One region of the Roseateles rivi genome, then DNA from elsewhere that is predicted to be linked to it. Evidence: riboswitches for the same ligand, from Rfam matches in the RefSeq annotation. Region 1 holds a riboswitch; the other holds the start of a gene.

Region 1 (6,907 bases):
GGTGCGAGCTCACCGGTGCCGTCCATTGCGATTGAATCCACTCCCTGTAGCCCAGGTTCATGACGGCGTTGATGTCGTCCTCTGTCGGGCCAAAAGTGGCTTGCATCAAGAAGCGGTGCGCTTCGGCCCGCGTGGCGGGGCGGTCGTTTTTGCCAACAATCAAACCCGTTGCGCGCAGGCCCTGGGCCTGGGAACGGCTTGCGGACTCCCCTTCTTGCACTTGGCTGCCACCACCGCCACAAGCCACCAATGCACTGGCAAAACCAATCGCAGCGAGCTTGCCGACCTTTGTACCTGTTGAAACCTTGCACTTCATGATGTTCCCCTGAGCACCGCCGGGAAGTTGAGGTGGCAGCGCTTTTGTGTGACATCACTTTAGGGATTACCCCAATTCAAAGCCGGAACAGGTCGTCAGCACCCGTAAGGGTCTGTGTCACCCCGCGCCTATGAGCAGGCGTATGAATTGCAGCACTTGCTTGCAATTCACCCAGTTTGCTCACAGCTCATGTGCGGAGTAATTGTCAACAAGCTGGAAATATTTCGACAAAGCCTCCCCCGGCCGCACCACATGGGCGGCCACACAAAGGCGCAAGAACAAGCGGGGGGGGCTCAGCCCAGCAGGGGTGCGAGCGCGCGGCGCGCGTCGTCCTCGCTCAGGCCGCAGCGCTGGGCCCAGTCCTGCAGCTGATCGCCGCCGATCTGGCCCACATTGAAATAGGCCGCCTCGGGGTGAGCGAAGTAAAAGCCGCTGACGCTGGCCGCTGGCGTCATGGCCATGGACTCGGTCAACCCCATGCCAATGGCCGGGGCGTCCAGCACGCGCAGCAAATCGCGCTTGACCAGGTGGTCCGGGCAGGCCGGATAGCCTGGCGCGGGGCGGATGCCGCGGTACTGCTCGGCAATCAGCGCGCTGTTGTCCAGCTGCTCTTGCGCGGCATAGCCCCAGAGCTCGCGGCGCACGCGCTGGTGCAGGTATTCGGCAAAGGCCTCGGCCAGACGATCGGCCAGGGCTTTGAACATGATGGCGCTGTAGTCGTCATGCGCGGCCAGGAACTCGGCTTCCTTTTTCTCGGCGTTGAGCCCGGCGGTCACGGCAAAAAGCCCGATGTGGTCGCCCACCGCGCTGCCCTCGGGGGCAATGAAATCGGCCAGGCAGCGGTTGGGGCGGCGCAGCTTCTCGCCATTGGTGCCTTCCACCAGCGGGCGTTCGGTCTGCATGCGCAGGCCGTGCCAGCGCATCAACTCCTCGCTTCGCGCGGCATCGCGGTAGATCACGATGTCATCGTCACCCACCTGCGCGGCCGGGTAGAGGCCCATCACGCCATTGGCCTGCAGCCAACGCCCGTCGATGATGCGCTTGAGCATGGCGCGGCCGTCCTCCAGCACCTTGCGCGCCTGCTCGCCCACCACCGCATCGTTCAAGATGGCGGGGTAAGGCCCGGCCAAGTCCCAGGTCTGGAAGAAGGGGCCCCAGTCGATGAAGCGCTCCAGCTCGGCGAGGTCAACATTGCGGAACTCACGCCGACCAATGAATTTGGGCGCCACCACCGTGCTGGCATCGAAGGGCACTTGCGCCTTGTTGGCGCGGGCCTGGGCCAGGCTCACCAGCGGCGTGGTCTTTTTGTTGGCGTGCAGCTGGCGCACTTTTTCGTAGTCGCTGCGCAGCTCGTCGACAAACTTCTCGGAGCGCTCATCCGACAGCAGCTCCGCGCACACGCCCACCGAGCGCGAAGCGTCGGGCACATACACCACCGGGCCCTCGTACTTGGGCGCGATCTTCACCGCTGTGTGCACGCGGCTGCAGGTGGCGCCACCAATGAGCAGCGGGATTTTCTTGACGCGGAAGTAGTCGTCGCGCTGCATCTCGGCAGCCACATGCTGCATCTCTTCGAGGCTGGGCGTGATCAAGCCGGAGAGGCCGATGATGTCCGCCCCTTCCACCTTGGCGCGCGCCAGAATGTCCTGGCAGGGCACCATCACGCCCATGTTGACGACTTCAAAGTTGTTGCACTGCAAGACCACGGTGACGATGTTCTTGCCGATGTCGTGCACATCGCCCTTGACGGTGGCAATCACGATCTTGCCCTTGGGCTTGACGTCGCCACCGGCGGCTTCGAGCTGGCGTTTTTCCTCTTCGATATAGGGCACCAGGTGCGCCACGGCCTGCTTCATGACGCGCGCGCTCTTGACCACCTGCGGCAGGAACATCTTGCCCTGACCAAACAAGTCGCCCACGATGTTCATGCCAGCCATCAGCGGCCCTTCGATGACGTGCAGCGGGCGCCCGCCGCTGGCGCGAATGGCCTGCCAGCACTCCTCGGTGTCTTCGGTGATGAAGTCGGTGATGCCGTGCACCAGCGCGTGCGAGAGCCGCTCCGCCACGCCCTGCGCGCGCCAGGCCAAGCGCGCGGAGTCGTCCTTGGCCGCGCCCTTGGCGCTTTCGGCCACCTCGATGAGGCGCTCGCCAGCATCCGGGCGGCGGTTCAGCACCACGTCCTCCACGCGCTCGCGCAGCACGGGCTCCAAATCGTCGTACACGCCCACCATGCCGGCGTTGACGATGCCCATGTCCATGCCCGCCTGAATGGCGTGGTAGAGGAAGACGGTGTGAATGGCCTCGCGCACCGGGTCGTTGCCGCGGAAGCTGAAAGAGACGTTGGACACCCCGCCCGAGACCTTGGCGCCGGGGAGGTTTTGCTTGATCCAGCGCGTGGCCTCGATGAAGTCCACCGCGTAGTTGTCGTGCTCCTCAATGCCGGTGGCAATGGCAAAGATATTGGGGTCGAAGATGATGTCTTCGGGCGCGAAACCCACCTCTTGCACCAGCACGCGGTAGGCACGCGCGCAGATGTCGATCTTGCGCTGGAAGGTGTCGGCCTGCCCCACTTCGTCAAAAGCCATCACCACCGCCGCAGCGCCGTAGCGCCTGAGCAGCTTGGCCTGGCGCTTGAACTCGGCCTCGCCCTCTTTGAGCGAGATGGAGTTGACGATGCCCTTGCCCTGGATGCACTTCAAGCCCGCCTCGATCACCTCCCACTTGGAGCTGTCGATCATGATGGGCACGCGCGCGATCTCGGGCTCGCTGGCGATGAGGTTCAGAAAGCGCACCATGGCGGCCTTGCTGTCGAGCATGGCCTCGTCCATGTTGATGTCGATGATCTGCGCGCCGTTTTCCACCTGCTGACGCGCCACCGACAGGGCGTCCTCGTAGCGCCCCTCCAGAATCATGCGCGCAAAGGCTTTGGAGCCGGTGACGTTGGTGCGCTCGCCCACGTTGACAAAGAGCGAGCCTTCGCCGATGTACACGGGCTCCAAGCCCGAGAGCTTCATGGGCGGGGGCGACAGAGGGGTGTTGGGCGTGTCAGACATGGCGGCGGCGGGTTCGGTTCGGTCAGGCCGCCGCGTGTGGACTCACCGCGGCCTGCAAAAGGCTGCAACGGTGAGCGTGGTTTGACCACCCTGCACGCCCGAGGCGGCGTCGGCCAGAGTGTGCCTTCCAAGCCTGGTGGGCGCTCGGTTCAGCCCCATCGCAACGCTCCTCGGAAAGCAGCGCGCGATTTTATGCCGTCAGCTCGGGCTCACACAGGTAGCAATGCTCGAAATCCTCGCAGGGCAGCGCGGGGCTGACCAAAAAGCCCTGGCCGTAGTCGCAACCCAGCGACAGCAGCGTTTGGCGCTGGGCCTCGGTTTCCACCCCTTCGGCCACGACGCTGTGGCCGAGCTTGTGCGCCAGCGTCACCACCGCCTCCACCAAGGTGCAGTCGTTGGGGTCGTTGAGCATGTCGCGCACAAAGCTCTGGTCGATCTTGATCACGCTGATGGGCAGGGACTTCAGATAGGCCAGGCTGGAGTAGCCCGTGCCAAAGTCGTCAATGCTCAGGCTCACCCCCTGCTGCAGCAGGCAATTCAAATCGTTTTGCACCCGGTCCGAGAGCTGCACCAGCACGCTTTCGCTGAGCTCGATGTCCAGCAGGCTGCCGTCGAGCTGGCGGCTGTTCAACTCGCTGACAAACTGGCGGGCGTAGTCCAGCACCGCCAGATCGTCGGCGGTTTGGTTGATGCCCAGGCGCCAGCCATCGGGCCACAGCCCCTGGCTGCGCCAGCGCTGCAGCCAGTCCATGGACTCACGCAAGACCCAAGCGTCGAGCTTGGGCAGCAAGCCCGCACGCTGCGCCACGGGCAGAAATTCATCTGGGCCCAGCAGGCCAAAACCCGGGCGCTCCCAGCGCAGCAGCACCTCGCCGCCGATCAGCGAGCAATCGCTGAGCCGGAACTTGGGCTGCACGTGCAAGCGCAACTCCCCTTGCACCAGCGCCCGCTGCAGCCCGTTGATGAGGTCAAACATGTGCGCGCTGGCGGCACTCATGGCGGGCTCGTAGGCCAGCACGCGGTCGCGCCCAGCGGCCTTGGCCGCGTACATGGCGGTGTCGGCGTTGCGCAGGAGCAGCTCGGCACTGTTGCCGTCGCTGGGAAACACCGCCACGCCTGCCGAGCAGCGCACGCGGTACTGCACGGCGCCGGGCAGCTCGGTGGGCACGCTGAGCTGGCTCAGCAGGCGCTGCGCCAGCACCAGCGCATCCAGGCCGTCCGTGGCAGGCAGCAGGGCCACAAACTCGTCGCCGCCCAAACGCGCCACGGTGTCTTGCTCGCGCAGCTCAGCGCGCAGCGTGCGTGCCACATGCTTGAGCAGCTCATCCCCGGCTTGGTGGCCCAGGCTGTCGTTGACTTCCTTGAAATGATCCAGGTCCAAAAACAGCAAGGAAAACACCTGGTTGCGGCGACGCGACTGCAGCACCAACTGTTCCAGACGGTCCTGCAGCAAGGCCCGGTTGGTCAGCCCCGTGAGTGGATCAAAGGACGCCAAGTGCTCCAATTGCGTCTGTGCACAGCGCAGCTGCGTCATGTCGGCCTCGATGGCCATATAGCCGCTGACCTGCCCATGGTCGTCACGCAAGGCCACGATGTGCGCCCATACCGTGAAATGCCCACCTGCGGCATTGCGGTTGATGAATTCACCCTCCCAGCGCCCATTGCTGCCAAGCACGGCCCACATGGCAGCGTAAAAAGCTGGAGGGTGTGCCCCCGAGGACAACAGCGAAGTCTTGCGCCCCACCACGGCTTCCATGGAAAAGCCCGACAGCAGCTCAAACGCTGGGTTGACGCGCTGAATGCGCGTGTCCGCGTCGGTGATGATGATGGCCTCGGTGGCGTTCATGAACACCAGCTCGCTGAGCCGGTGCTGGCGCCGCGCCTCGTATTCGGCACTCACATCGCGGGAGATACCGCCCACACCCAGCGCCGCACCGAAGTGGTCGCGCAGCAGGAATTTGTGCGTCAGGTAGTGCCGCAGCTCGCCTGCTGGCTGCACATGCACCACCTCCTCGGTCAGCAGCGACTCGCCCGTGTCCAGCACCAAGCGGTCGCTGTGGTTCATGCCCATGGCCTCAGGCAGGGCCAGAAACTGCTCACGCTTGCGCCCCACCAAGGTGGCGCCGTCGGGGCTCAGTGCAGCATCGGCCGCGCGGTTGGTCAGGATCACGCGCCCGCTGGGGTCGGTGGCGCTGATCAGGTCAGCCGTGCTGTCGAGCAAAGCGTGCAACACGCCGCGCTCGGCATCCAGAGCTTCGCCCCGGCGCTCAGGCATGAGCAGCAACACGCGGCAGCCTGGCGCCAGTTCAGGGTCTTCCACACGCCGCAGCCAGACCTGGAACTGCTGCACCTCACCGCCCGGCAGCACCCAGTTCACACCCTCGATATGCAGCTCCGCCACCGAGCTGCTCAGCGCCATGCGCAGACGCTGCTGATCAGCGCGCGCCAAGGCGTCCAGCCAGCTGTGAGTGGCCCCTTGGGGGCCGAGGAGATGGTACGCACCGGCGCTGTGCCACAACACCCGACATTGGCGATCGACCAGCAGCATGGGCAAGGGCACATGCTGCTGAACCAAGGCACCCAGACGCAACAGCACGGGGTCTGTGCCGTCAATCAAGCGAGGCACCGCAGGCGGCGTTGCGGCAGTTTCGGCTGAGGTATTCAGTTCAAGCTCCCCGCAGATGTCTTGCAATCAAGACGGCTGGTCGACACGGTGTTGTTCGGGCGGGCACCAGACGGTGATGTCCAAGAAGCTGATCACCACCCCGCGCATGGCCGAACTCGGCACGTTGTAGGGCAGCATGCGCACCAGGTAGCGGCGCTGGTCGCGGCTGACCACATCGCGCTCCAGGATGTGACCGCACTCCTGCGCGCTGCGCAGCATGGGCAACAAGTCCGGGAAGTCGAGGTTGTGGTTGAGGTCGTCGATGGGCCGCCCGACATCGCCGTCGCGCAGTCGGAAGATGTGCGCTGCCTCAGGCGAGAAACGCGTGAGGTTGAGCTTCTCGTCCACAAACACCGTCCCGGCCGCGACCACGCGCGCGAGGTTGTCCAAGTCGGCATTGACCCGGTTGAGGATCTCGATCTTTTCCTGGTACTCCGCGTTGACGGTATTGAGCTCTTCGTTGACGGACTGCAGCTCCTCGTTGGCGCTTTGCAGCTCTTCGTTGGAGGCCATCATTTCCTCGTTGGTGGCCTGCAACTCTTCGTTGGAGGTCTCCAGCTCTTCGATGGTGGCTTGCAGGCTCTCACGCGTGGCGCCGAGTTCGCGCTCCAGTGCGGCCATGCGCTCGGAGTTCTCTTGCGGCACGTCGACGCAAGGCAATGCCGTGGCGCCCGCGCTGACGGTTTGCGTTTCAAACACGATGAGCACCAGCGGCGGCTCGTCATTGCCCACGCCCTCGCTGATGGGCCAGGCGCACAGGCGCACGAACCGCGTGGGCACGGCCTCGCCGGGCTCGCCATCTTCCATGGGCTGGATCAAACGCAGCGGCTCGGCACGCACCGCCACCAGTTCACGCAGCACGCGGTGAATCAG
Region 2 (6,907 bases), 110 kb from region 1:
CTCAGCGTTGGCCTCGGTGGTGAGCATGACGATGCGCACGTCTTGATTGCCCATTTCGGTGCGGATTTTCTCCGCCATGGTCAGCCCGTCCATATTGGGCATATTCACGTCTGACACCACCAGGCGGATGGCGGGGTCGGCGCGCAGCTGCGCCAGCCCGTCGCGCCCATCGCAGGCCAGCACGACCTCAAAGCCGTGCTTGCTCAAGTAGCGCCCCACCACATCGCGCATGGTGCTGGAATCGTCGACAACCAAAACATGTGCCATAGAAAGTCTCCTCCGTTGCGCACCACTCAGAACAGTTCCAACACGCCGGTTGAGCCGCCTTGAGGGGATGTGCGCATGAATTCTGTGTATTGGTCGGGCGACCAAAGTAGGTTGAAGATAAAGCGCTGCACGATCCACAAGGGCTCGGCCGATTTGCGCTGCTGGTCGCTCAACCGATAGCGCACGCACAGCTGCGGGTCCGTGGTGCCAAAGCTGATGTATTTGTGCGCGTGGTTGATCACGATGGGCACCTGGGTTTGCTGGTTGGCAAAGGCCTGCGGCGGGATGTAGCGATTTTTGAAAGCACCCCAAATCAGGTTGGTGCATTCGCCCAGCAGGTTGTTGATCTCGCGAAAGCTCAAGTCACCACCAATGCCCTCCATGCTCATCCCCTGCAGCACGCCTTGGCGCAGCGCGCTTTCTTCGGTTTGCAGCATCATGAAGCCGCGGCACCAGGTGCTTTCGATGGGAATGAGGGTGGAGACTTCGCCATAGATGATGCGGTCGTGCACCACATAGGGCGGGTCGGCCTGCACCTCGGCGTTGGGGAACATGGCCAGCAAGGCCTCTTGCGTCAGGGCCACGATGCCCTCCACCAGCTCGGCGGGGTAGCGCACGATGAAGATGGATTTGTCGACGATGCCACGCAGCGCGTCCATATCGCCGCTTTGCCACTCGTACTGCACCGAGGCTTGCTCTTCGTCGTTCAAGGCACGGCTGTCACTGCGGCGCAGCACGATGGGCAGCTCGGGCCGCTGGCGGTGAATGCGCTGGGCCAAGTTGAAGGCCGTACCGTCGTCCACAGGCAGATCCTGAGCCAACAGCACACCCGCCAGGTCCTTGTGCTGAGCCAGGGTGGCCAAAGCATCATGAGCGCTGCGCAGCAGAGGCATCAGCCCCACCGAGCGACAAAACTCCGACAAAGGGCGGTACTGAGCCGGATCGTGGTCCAGCAGCAGCACCTTGGCTTCGAGTTGCGTGGTATCGCTCATAGGGGTGTATTCCGTACGGCCTGGGTGGATGCAGCATGCCAGCCCAACAGCTGGGCTGGCGCGGTGCATCGGCACAGACTCCAGGACGAATTCACATCGCCCTCGAGTTCCTGAGCCAAACGCCCGCAACCCAAGTCATATCGGACGCTCGCGACGGGACTAAAGCCTCCTATTCAAGGGGTGCCTCCCATATTCAGTGTCCAGCCTGAACTACCGAAATAGACAGCACAAGCGCGTGCCAGCTGCGCGGCACAGAAACCAAGCATGGGGAGGAGCCCACCCCGCCTCAGGCCTTGGTTGCAGGCCAACGCGCGAACTCCGTAAGTGCGCCAACTCGAGCGCGCCACCTGAAATCATTGATGAGGGATGTTCATGTTTGATCTACCTGCCCGAGAGTCTTTGCCTCCCCAAGGTGCCTGCGCCGAGCCACCGCTACACCCGAGCGAGACGGCTGGCGTCAGCGCCTCACCGTCCGCCGAAGCCGCCCTGCCCTCGCTGCGCGTGCTGGTGGTGGACGACCAAGCCAGCTTGCGCGCCTTGCTCAAGGCCCAACTCTCGGCAGCGGGGCACGAGGTGACCTTGGCCGACGGTGGCGCCCAGGCGCTGGACGCCTTCAAGCGCTACCGCCCCGACGTGGTCTTGCTCGACGTTCACATGCCTGTCCATGACGGCTACTGGGTGGCCGCGCGGCTGCGTGAAATTGAACAGGAGCGCGGCGCCTGGACGCCCATCATCTTTCTCTCCGCTCTGGGGCAAGACCACGACTTGCAAAAAGGCATTGCCTGCGGCGGAGACGACTACCTGATCAAACCCGTCTCCTTGGTGGTGCTCAAGTCCAAGCTGCGCGCCATGCAACGCATACGGCTGTTGCAAGGTCAGCTCCTGACGGTGTCTGACGAACTGCGCCGCTCCAACGCCAAGCTCCTGCGCTTGTCGATGGAGGATGGACTGACCGGGCTGGTCAACCGCCGCACGCTCGACGAGCGCCTGCGCCATGAGGTGCTGGAAGTGCAGCGCACGGGCCGACCACTATCGCTGCTGCTGTGCGACATCGACCACTTCAAAAACTACAACGACACGCTGGGCCACCAGGCAGGCGACGAGTGCCTGCGCCAAGTGGCGCGCTACCTGCTCACCTCCTGCCTGCGTCCCAACGATCTGGCCGCACGCTACGGCGGTGAAGAATTTGCCCTGGTGCTGCCCAACACCCCGCACGGCGGCGCCCTGGCCTGGGCTCATGCGCTGCGCAAAACGCTGGCCGACACACCGCTGGAGCACCCAGCTTCGCCGGTGGCGCCGCATGTCACGCTCAGCTGCGGGGTGACCACTTTGCGCGCCGACCAATCAGCCTCGCCCGAGCTGCTGCTGCAGCGGGCCGACGAAGCCCTCTACCACGCCAAAGAATTGGGCCGCAACCGCTACTACAGCGCAGACTTGCAGCGGGACGGCTTGACCTTGGGAGAGCAGGAACTGGCACGCTTTGATTGAACCCGGTGTAGTCCCCAAGGGGGAGCACACAAGGGCTCGCCGATACTGTATGCATGAACAGTTGCCCATGCCTTGAACTGGAAACACTTCGCCGCTACGCCCTGGCGCGCAGCCTGTTTGCCCCCACCACACTGCCCCAGGCGCTGGCACGGCTGGGCTTTGTGCAGGCCGACCCGCTGCGCGCCCCGGCGCGCGCGCAAGACCTCATCCTCTACCAGCGTGTGCGCCACTACCGCGCCGGGCAGCTGGAGCAGCACTACCCCCGTCTGGCCGTGGCCGAGGACTTTTTCGTCAACTACGGCTTTGTCGTCCCGCAGCTGCAAGCCCTCATGCACCCGCGCCAGCCGCGCAAGGTGTGGAGCGCCGAACATGCCGCGCTGGCCCAGGAGGTGCTCGCCCATGTGCAGCACGCTGGCAGCGCCCACCCCAAGGACGTGGACGCCGCACTTCAGCATGGCCGTGTCAGCAACTGGTTTGGCGGCAGCAGCCGCCTGAGCACCGAGCTGCTCGATGCCCTGCACTACCGCGGCGCCCTGCGCGTGGTGCGGCGCGATGCAGGCACGCGCGTCTACGCCCCCGCACCGCCCTGGCCTGGCGTGGCTGAGCCTCAACAGGCCATGGACCAGCTGCTGGACGCCGTGGTGGCACTCTACGCCCCGCTGACGCGGCGCAGCCTGGGCCAGCTGCTGAGCCACCTCGGCGGCGGCGCCCCGCAGTGGGAGCACCTGCGCAGCGCCACCCTCAAGCGCGCCCTGCAGCGCCTGCCCAGCGCAGAAGTGGCCGGGCAGCAATGGTTCTGGCCCGTGGGCGAAGCACCGCGCGCCCTGGCGCGGCGTTGGCGCGGGGCCCAGCGCGTGCGCTTGCTCGCACCTTTTGACCCGGTGGTGTGGGACCGCCAACGCTTTGAACTCTTCTGGGGCTGGGCCTACCGCTTCGAGGCCTACACCCCCGCCGCACAGCGCCAGCGCGGCCACTACGCCCTGCCGCTGCTGTGGGGCGAGGAGGTCATCGGCTGGGGCAATCTGCGTGTGCAAGACGGCCGCCTGCACGCGCAGCTGGGCTATGTCAGCGGCCAAGCCCCGCGCACACCGGGCTACGCCGCCGCCCTGCAGCAAGAGCTGGCCGGCATGGCGGTATTTTTGGGCGCCACATCAATCGCAACGTGCTGACCCCCAAGGCCAAAGCCAGCTGTATGCGCGTCTGCGCGAAAGTCATGGGTAGGGAAGAGGACCGAGCGCGTCTCATCGGTATAGATGAACTTAGGCGCTCACCAACACAGGCGCAAAGGTCTGCGTCCTTAGCATGCAAGCCCCTGTTGAAAGAAGCCATGCCTGACACTTATACCCCCCGTTTCGACTTCAACGCCAAGGTCCAGGATTGCGGTCGCGAGCCCGGCGTGCATGACTACGATCGCGCCGCTCAGGCTATCGACTGGCCCTTGGTCGACTACTCCCACTGCCCTGAAACACCGGACCAGCTGGCCTTGAACGCATGGTTGGTGCGCCAGCCCTTGGCGGGCAAGCGCGTGCTGCACATTGGCTGCGGAAACTCCTCAGTGGCCCGGCTTTGCGGCCAAGCAGTGCAGGTGCTGGGCGTTACGGTCGCGCCGCAAGAGCTCGCACACGCGCAAAGCCAGCAACTACCTAATTACACGGCGGTACTGTGCAACAAACACAGTCTGGAATTCGCCCAGCAAATGCGCGAACAGCAATTCGACATCGTGCTCGACAACAACATAGCCAGCTTTGCCTGCTGCCAGCGACACCTGGAGCGTTACATGCAAGCGCTGTGCGATCTACTGGCCCCCGACGGGCTGATCCTCACCCATTGGCTGGGCATGCAATGGACGCTAGATGTGGGTGTCGACGATGTCGAGACTGTATGGAAGCTTGACGCCGACAAGCTACAACGCCTTGCCGCCGCCTTTGGCCTGGGAGCGCAACGCGAGGGTGATGTATTTGTTCTACAGAAGGGAACTTGAGGTAAACCTCTGGCGCCCCTGGGCTAGGTCCCTTCGTCTCTAACCCGTGCCGCATGTCTACCGTATCTGGCCGCATCTCGTCGATCAAGAGTCGGTTACGAGCATGTTGTTGGATGTTGCAGGGGGCACCATCGACGCGTCTCAAGAGGGCACCGGTGGTGGTCGCGCATTGGGCTGTCCACGGACCCTTCGCTCAGTGCCGCAGCTCCTGACCATACCGACAAATAGCCTTACAAGCGCGGCGTTTGCCTCGCATTTTTGAGCCACGGCCTGACAGCCTGGCTTTAGAATCGGCCCCTGTTTCGAGGAGCGTTGCAACTGCGGCCATGGTGGCCCGGCCAGGCTCGAAACCGCCGCTACTCCGATGCCCGCAGCTGGTGCATCGGCGGCCCATGCAACTGCGCTCACCCGTTGACCCTTGGTGGCCGGGTGAGACTTTGTCTGAAGACATCGGCTCTGCCCGAACCACCAGCGTCAACGCTTCTGCCCCGAAGGAGCTTGTATGAACGCTGCCACGCACACGCTGTCGCCCGACCAGTTCGCCATCAAAGACCTCACGCTGGCCGAATGGGGCCGCAAAGAGCTCAACATCGCCGAGCACGAAATGCCCGCGCTCATGGCCATCCGCCGTGAGTACGCCGCCAGCCAGCCGCTCAAGGGCGCGCGCGTGGCCGGCAGCCTGCACATGACCATCCAGACCGCCGTGCTGGTCGAAACCCTGCAAGCCCTGGGTGCCGAAGTGCGCTGGGCCTCCTGCAACATCTACTCCACCCAAGACCACGCCGCGGCAGCCCTGGTGGCACGCGGCACGCCCGTGTTCGCCTACAAGGGCGAAACGCTGGAAGACTACTGGGACTACACGCACCGCATTTTTGAATTCGGCGCCAAGGGCGCTGCGGGCGAAGGCCCCAACATGATTCTGGACGATGGCGGCGACGCCACGCTGCTCATGCACCTGGGCCAGAAGGCTGAGAAAGACCTCTCCGTGCTGGCCAACCCCGCCAGCGAAGAAGAGCGCGTGCTGTTTGCCGCCATCAAGGCCAAGGTTGCACAAGACCCCACCTGGTACACGCGCAAGAGCGCCGAGATCATCGGCGTGACCGAAGAGACCACCACCGGTGTGCACCGCCTCAAAGAGATGTCGGCCAAGGGCCAGCTGCTGTTCCGCGCCATCAACGTCAACGACTCGGTGACCAAGAGCAAGTTCGACAACCTCTACGGCTGCCGTGAATCGCTGGTGGACGGCATCAAGCGCGCCACCGACGTGATGGTGGCGGGCAAGATCGCCGTGGTGGCGGGCTATGGCGATGTGGGCAAGGGCTCGGCCCAGGCGCTGCGCGCGCTCTCGGCCCAGGTGTGGGTGACCGAGATCGACCCCATCTGCGCGCTGCAAGCCGCCATGGAAGGCTACCGCGTGGTGACCATGGAGTACGCCGCCGACAAGGCCGACATTTTTGTGACCGCCACGGGCAACAAAAACGTCATCACCTACGAGCACATGGCCAAGATGAAGGACCAGTCCATCGTCTGCAACATCGGCCACTTCGACAACGAAATCGACGTTGCCGCGCTCGAAGCCAAGTGCCGCTGGGAAGAGATCAAGCCCCAGGTCGACCACGTCATCTTCCCCACGGGTCGGCGCATCATCCTGCTGGCCAAGGGCCGCTTGGTGAACCTGGGCTGTGGCACCGGCCACCCCAGCTATGTGATGAGCTCCAGCTTTGCCAACCAGACCATCGCCCAGATCGAGCTGTTTGCGCACAAGGACGCCTATGACATCGGCCAGGTCTACGTGCTGCCAAAGCACCTGGATGAGAAGGTGGCGCGTCTGCAGCTGACGCTGCTCAACGCCCAGCTCACCGAGCTGAGCGAAGAGCAGGCCGCCTACATCGGCGTGCCCAAGCAAGGCCCTTACAAGGCCGACAGCTACCGCTACTGATGCGCGCCGACCAACGCCTCCTGGCGCTGCAGCTCGCCCCCTCGCGCTCGGCCGCCCAGCGGCTCATCGAGCGCGGGGTGGTGCTGCGCGCCTCGGGCAGCGTGGTCAAAAAAGCCGGCGAAGACGTGCCCGAGCACGAGCTGCTGCAAGTCACCGACGCGGCGGAGCTGCGCTACGTCTCGCGCGGTGGCCTCAAGCTCGAAGGCGCGCTGGCGCACACGGGCCTGGCCGTGGCCGGGC

Evidence for each region. Region 1 has a riboswitch for S-adenosylhomocysteine ahead of metH (methionine synthase). Riboswitches for the same ligand answer to the same signal wherever they lie in the genome.
Region 2: another riboswitch for S-adenosylhomocysteine. It lies ahead of ahcY (adenosylhomocysteinase); the one in region 1 lies ahead of metH (methionine synthase).

The regions. Positions count from the first base shown of each region.
Region 1 is NZ_JBIGHZ010000001.1:55,585-62,491, reverse strand. Features, by position in the region: gene ACG0Z6_RS00250 (DUF1800 family protein) at 1-316, opposite strand, end outside; gene metH (methionine synthase) at 610-3,369, opposite strand; S-adenosyl-L-homocysteine riboswitch at 3,435-3,547, opposite strand; gene ACG0Z6_RS00240 (putative bifunctional diguanylate cyclase/phosphodiesterase) at 3,560-5,995, opposite strand; gene ACG0Z6_RS00235 (chemotaxis protein CheB) at 6,062-6,907, opposite strand, start outside.
Region 2 is NZ_JBIGHZ010000001.1:168,812-175,718, reverse strand. Features, by position in the region: gene ACG0Z6_RS00745 (response regulator) at 1-267, opposite strand, end outside; gene ACG0Z6_RS00740 (chemotaxis protein CheX) at 294-1,259, opposite strand; gene ACG0Z6_RS00735 (GGDEF domain-containing response regulator) at 1,632-2,747, shown strand; gene ACG0Z6_RS00730 (DNA glycosylase AlkZ-like family protein) at 2,801-3,916, shown strand; gene ACG0Z6_RS00725 (class I SAM-dependent methyltransferase) at 4,063-4,728, shown strand; S-adenosyl-L-homocysteine riboswitch at 5,027-5,141, shown strand; gene ahcY (adenosylhomocysteinase) at 5,231-6,667, shown strand; gene ACG0Z6_RS00715 (TlyA family RNA methyltransferase) at 6,667-6,907, shown strand, end outside.